Regions from separate parts of the Flavonifractor sp. An52 genome, predicted to be linked through region 3. Evidence: predicted binding sites of a transcription regulator. Region 3 holds the regulator's gene; each other region holds the start of a gene.
The links. Region 3 encodes HrcA, which represses chaperone genes, less so after heat shock. Its sites were predicted from a motif close to TGTTAGCACTCNNNNNNNNNGAGTGCTAACA; they were not measured.

Region 1 (3,276 bases), on a different contig from region 3:
GCCAGAGACCACGCGCCGGTGATCCTGGTGCGCACCAAGGCGGACCTGCCCTCCAAGCCCATGCCGGTGCTGGGGGTGGAGGAGATGCCACCGGTGGTGTCGGTGTCCGCCAAGACCGGCCAGGGGCTGGACAAGCTGGGAGAGCTGGTGGAAGGACTTTTCCCCACGGTGGGCGTGGGAGGGGCGGGAGAACTGCTCACCAACGCCCGGCAGGCGGAGGCCGCCCGGCGGGCTCTGGAGGGCGTGGCCCGGGCGGAGGAGAGCCTGGAGGCGGGGGTCACCCCCGACGCCCTCCTTACCGACGTGGAGGAGGCCCTGTCTGCCCTGGGCGAACTCACCGGAGCCAACATCCGGGAGGACATCACCGCCCGCATCTTCGAGCGGTTCTGTGTTGGAAAATAGGGGCGGCCTTTGGCCGCTCCTTTTTTGCGCTTTGTAACCCCTTGTCTCCACATTGGCACCGGCCCTGTAACCCTCTGTACCACGGAACATGGTAGGATGGAGGCAGAAAAGGAGGTTACTGTTATGAAACGCACGGTATTGCCTGCCCTGCTGCTGGCCCTTGCCCTGTGCGGCTGCGCGGCGCAGACACTTGCTGAGACGCAGACCACGCCCCCACCGAAGGAGAGCGCTCCGGCGGCGGAATACGACTTCACCATACTGCCGGTACAGGAGGAGAGCATCCATACTCTCTACAACCAGGAGGGTTATGAGGTGAGGAAGGTCACTCCCTATGAGGGGGACTATCTGGTGGAGTACGGCTATGAAAACGACCCCGACTTCTCCCTGCTGGCCTGGGTGTTCGGCCGGACCGGACGCCGGGTACAGCTGGCCGGCAGGAGCCAGTTTACCGCCTATGAGATCACAGGCCCCGGTGAAGTGCGCTACACCACCACCGGATGGGACGCGGGCACCGCCTGGAAGGGGCTCCCGGAGATCCGTACGGTGTGGGTGGTGGGGGACGAACACGGTTCCATCCATCCCGACCAGGACTGGGGGGCCATCCAGTCCTACCAGGAGACCACCTGGCTGGACCCGACCCAGCCCTTTTCCATGGGAACCTCCAGCGAGGCCACCCACCCGCCCGAGGAGTGGGGGCGGTATGAGCAGCTCTACGACGCCCGCATTGACGCCGACGGCCTGTCCTTCTCCTTCATCCCCAACGGGGACAGCCCGGAGAAGGTGGTCTCCTTCTTCCCGGCGGCCACCACCATCCCAGGCTTTTCCACCGCCTTTGACCCGGAGGGCAGAATCTTCACCATCCGCCTGTACAACACCTGCCTGGAGAGCGGCGGCACGGGGGCCAATGTGGATGAGTGGTTGGGAGACTACCCGGAGGACCTGTACCCCTATTCCTTCCCGGCGGGCTCCTTGGGCCGGGACAGCCATTTCCTGAAGGACGTCACCGTGGCCCAGGACGGGGCGGACACGGTGGTGTCCACCGTCCTCACCGACCGGGCCTGGCGGTTTACGGTGGAGACCTCCAACCTGGGCCGAGACAACATCCCCTCCTTCCGGATCATCTTCCGGGAGTATGACTGGGAGATGGACGGGGAGGGGTGAATTGTAAACATTTCTTGAACCCCCTTGCAATTTTTCATACGAAGGATTATGATAGCGTTAGCACTCTGGATAATTGAGTGCTAACGCTATGTTTTTAAAAACACTTTCATATACAGGAGGCATTCATCGTGGAAAAGAAAGAATTTCAGGCGGAATCCAAGCGACTGCTGGACCTGATGATCAACTCCATCTATACCCACAAGGAGATCTTCCTGCGGGAGATCATCTCCAACGCCAGCGACGCCATGGACAAGCTGGCCTATAAGGCCCTCACCGACGACAAGGTGGGCCTGGACCGGTCGGAGCTGAAGATTACCCTCACCCCCGACCAGATCGCCCGTACCCTGACCATCAGCGACAACGGCATCGGTATGACCAAGGAGGAGCTGGAGCAGAACCTGGGCACCATCGCCCGCAGCGGCTCCCTCCAGTTTAAGCAGGAGATGGCCAAGCAGGAGAAGGCCGAGGGGGACACCACCGACATCATCGGTCAGTTCGGCGTGGGCTTCTATTCCGCCTTCATGGTGGCCGACCACGTCACCGTCACCAGTAAGGCCTACGGCGCCGGCCAGGCCTGGAAGTGGGAGTCTGACGGCGCCGACGGCTACACCATCGAGCCCTGCGAGAAGGACAAGGTGGGCACCGACATCGTGCTCCACATCAAGGCCAACACCGACGAAGACCACTACGACGAGTATCTGGAGCAGTACCGTATCGCCGATCTGGTGAAGAAGTACTCCGACTATATCCACTACCCCATCGTCATGCTCATGCACAAGTCCCGCCAGAAGCCTCGCCCGGAGGACGCCGGCGACGACTACAAGCCCGAGTGGGAGGACTATGATGAGTGGGAGACCCTCAACTCCATGGTGCCCCTGTGGCAGCGGCCCAAGAGCGAGGTCAAGCCCGAGGAATACAACCAGTTCTACAAGGAGAAGTACGGCGACTGGGAGGACCCCCTGAGCGTGATCCACGTCTCCGCCGAGGGTACCGTGGAGTACAAGGCTATGCTCTACATCCCCTCTCACGCCCCCTATGACTTCTACACCCGGGAATATGAGAAGGGCCTGCAGCTCTACTCCTCCGGCGTGCTCATCATGGACAAGTGCGCCGACCTGCTGCCCGAGCACTTCCGCTTCGTCAAGGGCGTGGTGGACTCCCAGGACTTCTCCCTGAACATCAGCCGTGAGATGCTCCAGCACACCCGCCAGCTGAAGGTCATTGCCAACAACCTGGAGAAGAAAATCAAGGCCGAGCTGCTCCGCCTCCAGAAGGAGGACCGGGAGAAGTACGAGACCTTCTGGAAGGCCTTCGGTCCCCAGATCAAGATGGGTGTGGTGGCCGACTACGGCGTCCACAAGGACCTGCTCAGCGACCTGCTGCTGTTCTGGTCCTCCAAGGAGGGCAAGCTGACCACCCTGGCCGAGTACAAGGAGCGGATGCCCGAGGACCAGCAGTACGTCTACTTTGCCTGCGGCGAGGACACCGCCAAGCTGGACAAGCTGCCCCAGGCCGAGCGCATCCGGGACAAGGGCTACGAGATCCTCTACCTCACCGCCGAGGCCGACCAGTTCGTGATCAACGTGCTGGGCGCGGTGGACGGCAAGGCCTTCAAGTCGGTGGACGACGACGACGCCCTGCCTGAGACCGACGAGGAGAAGGCCGCCCTGGAGCAGAAGGCGGAGGAGAACAAGCCGGTGCTGGACTTCCTGA
Region 2 (3,276 bases), on a different contig from region 3:
CTCGTCGCGAGCCATCTCGTGCACGGTGTCGTGGATGGCGTCCAGGTTGTGCTGCTTGGCCAGCTTAGCCAGGTCAGTCTTGCCCTGGGTAGCGCCGTTCTCGGCGTCCACACGCATCTCCAGGTTCTTCTTGGTGGAGTCGGTCACGACCTCGCCCAGCAGCTCAGCAAACTTAGCGGCGTGCTCAGCCTCTTCGTAGGCGGCCTTCTCCCAGTACAGGCCGATCTCGGGATAGCCCTCGCGGTGAGCCACACGGGCCATAGCCAGGTACATACCAACCTCAGAGCACTCGCCCTGGAAGTTCTCACGCAGGCCCTGGATGATCTCCTCGGGAGCGCCCTTGGCCACGCCTACCACGTGCTCAGAAGCCCAGGTCTTATCGCCGCCCTGGAGCACGAACTTCTCCTTGGGAGCCTTACAGATGGGGCAGAAATCAGGGGCGGAATCCCCTTCGTGAACATAACCGCAAACAGAGCAGACCCACTTTTTCATGTGATTTTCCTCCTAATTTGTCATTCATTTTATTTGATTCGGGTTAGCCGGAAGTGCTAATCAGTAATGATTATCATTTCTGGTATTAAGATAGCACAACTTAACTCTGCCGTCAAGTGTTTTTTTCAAATTCAAAAAACTTTTTTACTTTCTCTTACTTTCCATATTTCCGTCGATAACGGCGGTGTCCCAGGACCAGGATTAACACCCCTACCGCTACCAGGATTCCGCCCAGTACGATCTGAGTAATGATAGGACCATACATGATAGACATCACATGGTCCATACTACTATTATAAAGATCAAGATCCATACTCTTATCCCCCTATGACAGGAATCCGGGCAACTTCATAAACTCCCACAAGCCACTCACCGCGGAAAGCTGCAGCACTCCCCGGATCAGCAAATACGCACCCACTGCCAGCGGCAAAATCCCCAGCAGATACCATCTGGGTTCTCTCTTCTCAGGCGCCGCCTCTGTGGGCGGGCCCGGATTGGGCCTCTCTCCCAGCAGCAGCTGGTCCGTGGTAATCCCAAACAACCTGGCCAGTGCCACAATCTTATCCAGTTCCGGCTGGGCGGCGTCACCTTCCCACTTGCTCACCGCCTGTCGGGACACTCCCAGCAGTTCGGCCAGTCTCTCCTGAGATAAGCCTGCTCGCTTGCGGTAATTCAGAATCCGCTCTCCCAAGGTCATTCTTTCTCGCCATCCTTTCTTCCGGCCTTACCGGACAGGTTCAGCCTATCAAACCATCCGGTTTTTCGCCATAAAGTTTGGCTTGAACTTCCGCAACCGCTGGTTGCCAAAGGGTTTTTCAAGCGAAATCATCATACCATAGCCGGCAGAACAGATTCAAGGGCTCCTTGGTAAAGATCCCGTATGTCAAAAAACGGGCGCGCTGCATATTGCAGCGCGCCCGTTTTTAATACTTGCTTACTCGATGGCAATGGTGTGGTTCACAGGCAGCTGCTGAGCCATCTTGGGCAGGGTAATTTTCAGAATGCCGTCCTCAAACTTAGCGGAGACATCCTTGGCTTCCACATGATCGCCCACGTAGAAGCTGCGGCTGCACTGGCCCGCATAGCGCTCCCGGCGCAGATAACGGCCGTTCTTTTCCTCCTCATCCTTGTCCAAGCCCTTGGCGGCGCTGATCGTCAGACAACCGTCCTTCAGTTCCAGCTGGACCTCATCCTTCTTAAAGCCGGGCAGATCCACATCCAGCTCATAGGTATTCTCAGTCTCCCGCACATCGGTCTTCATCAGATTCTTGCCGTGCTTACCATAGAGCGGGTTGTGATCGGAAAAAACCGACATCCGGTCAAAGGGGTCCTGGAAAAACTCATCAAACAAATTCTCACCAAAAATGCTAGGTAACATAAGTCATACCTCCATTCGTCTTCTGCGGCTCGTAGCTGGGGAGTGGGACCTCTCGGTGGCGAGCTTTTGTTACCTGCTTTGTTTTCTTGTAACAGTACCTTGGTCCGATTCCCTTTCGGTCCTCTTTCCTAAGCACAGCCTTATTATAGCACCAGAATTAGCATTGTCAATAGGAGAGTGCTAATGTTCACACAATCAATCAATATTGTTCACAATTTATGCGATTTTCCCCGCAAAAAAGCCGGGACCCGTTGCACTGCAACGGGTCCCGGCTTTTTCAAAAAATCAGCTGTCGGCAATCGCTTGGGCTGCGGCACGAATCACAGCCACACAGGCGTCGATACCGATGCGGCTGTTGACACACAAATCGTATTCCCGGCTCTGTCCCCAACGGCCGGTGGCAAAATAGTTATAATAGGAGGCCCTGGCTTTATCCTGCCGGATCACATAGCTCTCCAGATTGTTCTCCTGTACACCGTACTCCTCCCGGGCGCGGCGGATTCGCTGATCCAGAGGCGCATTGACAAACACCTTCAGGCAGCGGGGCTGATCCCGGAGAATATAGTCGGCACAGCGGCCTACAATGACGCAGGACTCTCTGGCAGCAGCCTCCTTAATGACCTTGGCCTGAGCGATAAACACCTGGTCGGGTACCGACGGCGTCTGTACGCTGGTATAGAGGTCATAGAGAAAACTGTTGGTGGGGCGCTGATGCTCGGCGTTGCGGATAAAGTGCTCGGAAAAGCCGGTCTTTTTGGCCACATCGGAGATCAGCTGCTTGTCGTAGAACGTAATGCCCATCTCCTCGGACAACTGCTTGGCAATGAGCCGTCCGCCGGAGCCATATTCACGGCCGATGGTGATGACGATATGCTTCATAAGGACACCTCCTATCCTAATTTTAGTATAATGCTTTTTCCACCTTCCGTCAAAGAGTTTTTCATACCTTATATTTATTATCCTACGTTAATATATGAATTTTATTACGGCTTTCGATTGACTTTCTTTGGAACTTGAGTATAATAATTGCCATCTGGACCCTGCGCCCAGATGATCTTTTCCCGCCTCAATGGGAACTGAAAAAGAGAGTACAAAGAGAAAGGAGTGTCCATATGTTTATCCTGGGTATCATTCTGATCATCGCCGGTATCGGCTGCGCCGGTTACGGTTTTATGCAGAACAACAGCCTGGAGGCCCAGTTCACCAGCATCATGAGCAGCGGTACCGCTAACCCCGGCACCATGTTCATCGTCATCGGCGTGATCCTGCTGGTGGTCGGCATCATCCTGTGCGTGGTCGGCAAAAAGAAAAACTAAGGTATTACATATGCCACGGGCGGTCGCCAATGCGACCGCCCGTTCTTCTTTGCAACCTGGCAGTCAAACTGGTGCACTTCCTACCGGTCG
Region 3 (3,276 bases):
CCGAGGTCGATACCGATGATCTTAGACATAATCAATTCCTCCAATATATCGTAAATTGTTTTTTAACATGAATTAGTTGGCCACCTTGACCATGGAGAACCGGATCACCTTTTCTTCGGTGCGGAAACCGGCCTGGAACACCTCTACAATGGTGTTCTCTCCGGCGTTCTCGTCCTCCACGTGCATGACGGCGTTGTGCAGGTTGGGGTCGAAGGTCTCGCCCAAGGCGGGGATCTCCTGAATGCCCAGCTTGGAGAGGACCTCCTTCAGCTGGGTCATGGTCATCTCCACGCCCTTCTTATAGGCCTCGTCAGCGGTGTCCTGCTTGAGGGCCCGCTCCAGGTTATCGTACACCGGCAGGAAGGCGGCGGCGGTCTCCGCCTTGGAATCGGCCCAGGCCGACTCCTTTTCCTTCTGGCTGCGGCGGCGGTAGTTGTCGTACTCGGCGGCCAGCCGAAGGAACTTGTCCTCCTGATCGGTGAGGTTCTGCTTCAGAGCCTCCAGCTCCTCCAGCAGGGGATTGGGGGCTTCCTCCGCAGCCTCGGGGGCGGCGGCCTGTGCGGTCTGCTCCTCAGGGATGACCTCTTCGGGCTGTTTCTCTTTCTTACTCATGGGATGCACTCATCTCCTATTTAAGATCGTCGCTGCCGCCCGGCAGCTCGCCCTGCCCGAACAGCCGGGTCAGTCCCTCGGCCAGATAGGAAAGGCGGGCGGTGATTTTGGCATAATCCATACGGGTGGGTCCCACCACACCGATGACGCCCCGCATTCCGTCGCCGATGTCATAGCTGGCCACCACAACGCTGGTATCCTTCAATGCGTCGGCCACATTTTCCGGGCCGATGAGGATCTTCATGGCGGCGTCCTTGGGAACGGGGAAGCGGGCGGGATCGGCGTCCTCGGAGAGGTAGCTCAGCAGAGGCTGGGCCCGCTCCAAAGAGCGGTACTCAGGCAGCTCCAGCAGATGGGCGATGCCCGAGGTGTGGACGGTGCGCTGCTCCAGGCTCTCCAGCACCTCCATCGCGAAGGAGACAACCAGGGAGATGAGCCCGTAGGCCTCTCCGGCGGCGTGCTGGGCCACCCGCATCAGCTCCGGCGTAATCTCATCCAGAGGCAGGCCGGTAAAGGTGGCGTTGAGCAGGGTGTTGAGCATCTGCAGCTGAGCCTCCGTCAAATCGGAGGGCAGCCGGATCAGCCGGTTGCGCACCACATTGGTGTCGGTCATTACCACGATGATAAAGGCATTGTGCTCCACCATCAGAAGGTCAAACCGGCGGATCGTCACCCGGCTCATGCCGGAGGACAGCGCAAAGGCGGGGTAGTTGGTCAACTGAGACACCACCCGGCCGGCCTGGTCCAGCACCCGGTCCAGCTCCTGCATCTTCATCCGCAGGGCCTGGTTGATGCGCTCGGTCTCCTGAAGGGAGAGCTTGTGCGCCTCCATCAGTTCGTTGACGTAGAACCGATACCCCTTGGGAGAGGGGATGCGTCCGGCGGAGGTATGGGGCTTTTCCAGCAGTCCCAGAGATTCCAGATCCGCCATCTCGTTTCGGATGGTGGCGGAAGAGATCTCCATGCCAATGGAAGAGGCAATGGCCTTGGAACCCACCGGCTCCGCCGACTGGATGTAACTTTCGATGATGGCGCGCAGGATTCGTTTTTTGCGTTCGGTTAAATCCATAGCGGCCACCTCACTTTTGATTTAGCACTCATACTACCTGAGTGCTAAAGATAATGTAGCACCGTCCGGGAAAAAAGTCAATAGGCAGGGTTGTAAATTAAATGTGAACGAAGAAAAGATAGCAGACAGACCTTCAGAATGCAAATCAGAGCGGTTGACGCGGCGGCGGTTCAATGGTATTCTATCCAATAAGGAACAAGACTTGCAGACAGGAGGGGTGTCTCTGTGGACGGAACGGTGCCCGTGGAGATCATTGACTACGAAGAGCGCTATAAACAGGATCTGGAGGACATCTCTCTGCCCTGGCTGCTGGAGTATGACCTGCTGGAGCCGGTAGACCTGGAGATGCTGGCCGATCCGCACCGCTTTATCGCCGGGGGCGGCCGTGTGCTGCTGGCCCGCTGTGGCCGGGAGATCGTGGGCATGGTCATGCTGGAGCTTCAGGGCGACGGTGTGTGCGAGGCACTGAAGTTCGGCGTCAAAGAGGAGTACCGAGAGCGGGGCATCGGCACCGCCCTGATGGAGGCGGTGATCCAGGCCGCCCGGGACGCGGGACAAAAGACCATCGTGATCACCTCCAACCACAAGCTGAAGGCTGCCCTGCGGATCTATGAGAAGCTGGGATTTGAATACGTCACGTATTCTGACAAGTGGTTTCAACTGTCCGATATTAGAATGGAACGGGAATTATAAGAAAAGGACGCGCCGCAGGCGCGTCCTTTTTGATTCAGTCGGCAAATTCATACACCGCTCCGGCGGTGAGGTGGTGAAGCCTGTCGCCCAGTTCCTCCTCCAGCAGGGCGTAGGCGGGATCTCCGGTGCAGTGGCCGGTATAGATGTCCTGTACCTTTAAATCATCCCGCAGGGCGGCGGCGATGGATCGTACCTTCTCCGGGGTAGGGCCCAGGGTGGTAACACCCTCCTTGCCCATCAGGTGGAAGCCGCCCAATACCGCACGGATGGGGGTGCCGGGGAACTGTTCGGAGAGCTGGGTGAGAATCTTCACCACTCCGGCGTGGCAGCAGGAGTTGAGGACCACCAGACCTTCGGAGGTCTCAGCCACCAGGGACTGCTCATGCTTCACCCGGTCGGGGATCAGGTGGAGGCCCTCCGCCAGATCCCGGGGGCCCTCCGCCAGGTCAAAGCGCTTCTCGTGCCGGCAGAACATCCCCATGTTGACACCAATGTACTCCTTCTCCGCCCAGATCTCCGGGTCGGTGATCCGGGGACGGGCGTAGACGGCGGCGGAGGGATTGACGGCAAAAAAGGCGTTGAAGCCGTCGGCGTGGTCATAGTGCCCGTGGGACAGGGCGGCCTTGTCCACTTTGGACAGATCCACCCCCAGCTTGGCGGCGTTGTACACCACTGCGCCGCACTCCCCGGCGTCCAGCAGATAGCGGCCGCCCCGGTATTCCACATAAAAGGACAGGCCATGCTCGGGAATCAGTCCATCCTGGGCGGAGTTTTCCATCAGAACGGTGATCTTCATTGGGAGACCTCCTCTTTCTTCACATATTGGGTCACGTCATTGATCCAGGCCTTGGAGCGGAATCGGGGCACACCCACAATGAATTTGGTGATCTGCTCCATGATGA

Region 1: a site for HrcA is predicted at 1,619-1,649, ahead of htpG (molecular chaperone HtpG). Genes of this name have one in related genera too.
Region 2: a site for HrcA is predicted at 2,026-2,056, ahead of B5G06_RS12145 (Hsp20/alpha crystallin family protein). Genes of this name have one in related genera too.

What each region holds. Positions count from the first base shown of each region.
Region 1 covers NZ_NFIB01000044.1:5,712-8,987, forward strand. The annotation lists gene mnmE (tRNA uridine-5-carboxymethylaminomethyl(34) synthesis GTPase MnmE) at 1-402, shown strand, start outside; gene B5G06_RS12935 (hypothetical protein) at 526-1,563, shown strand; gene htpG (molecular chaperone HtpG) at 1,692-3,276, shown strand, end outside.
Region 2 covers NZ_NFIB01000036.1:21,722-24,997, forward strand. The annotation lists gene B5G06_RS12135 (NADH peroxidase) at 1-492, opposite strand, end outside; gene B5G06_RS12140 (helix-turn-helix domain-containing protein) at 818-1,189, opposite strand; gene B5G06_RS12145 (Hsp20/alpha crystallin family protein) at 1,427-1,870, opposite strand; gene B5G06_RS12150 (AAA family ATPase) at 2,156-2,749, opposite strand; gene B5G06_RS12155 (DUF3185 family protein) at 2,983-3,186, shown strand.
Region 3 covers NZ_NFIB01000022.1:44,896-48,171, forward strand. The annotation lists gene dnaK (molecular chaperone DnaK) at 1-29, opposite strand, end outside; gene grpE (nucleotide exchange factor GrpE) at 73-612, opposite strand; gene hrcA (heat-inducible transcriptional repressor HrcA) at 629-1,681, opposite strand; gene B5G06_RS09600 (GNAT family N-acetyltransferase) at 1,907-2,374, shown strand; gene B5G06_RS09605 (MBL fold metallo-hydrolase) at 2,409-3,170, opposite strand; gene B5G06_RS09610 (MATE family efflux transporter) at 3,167-3,276, opposite strand, start outside.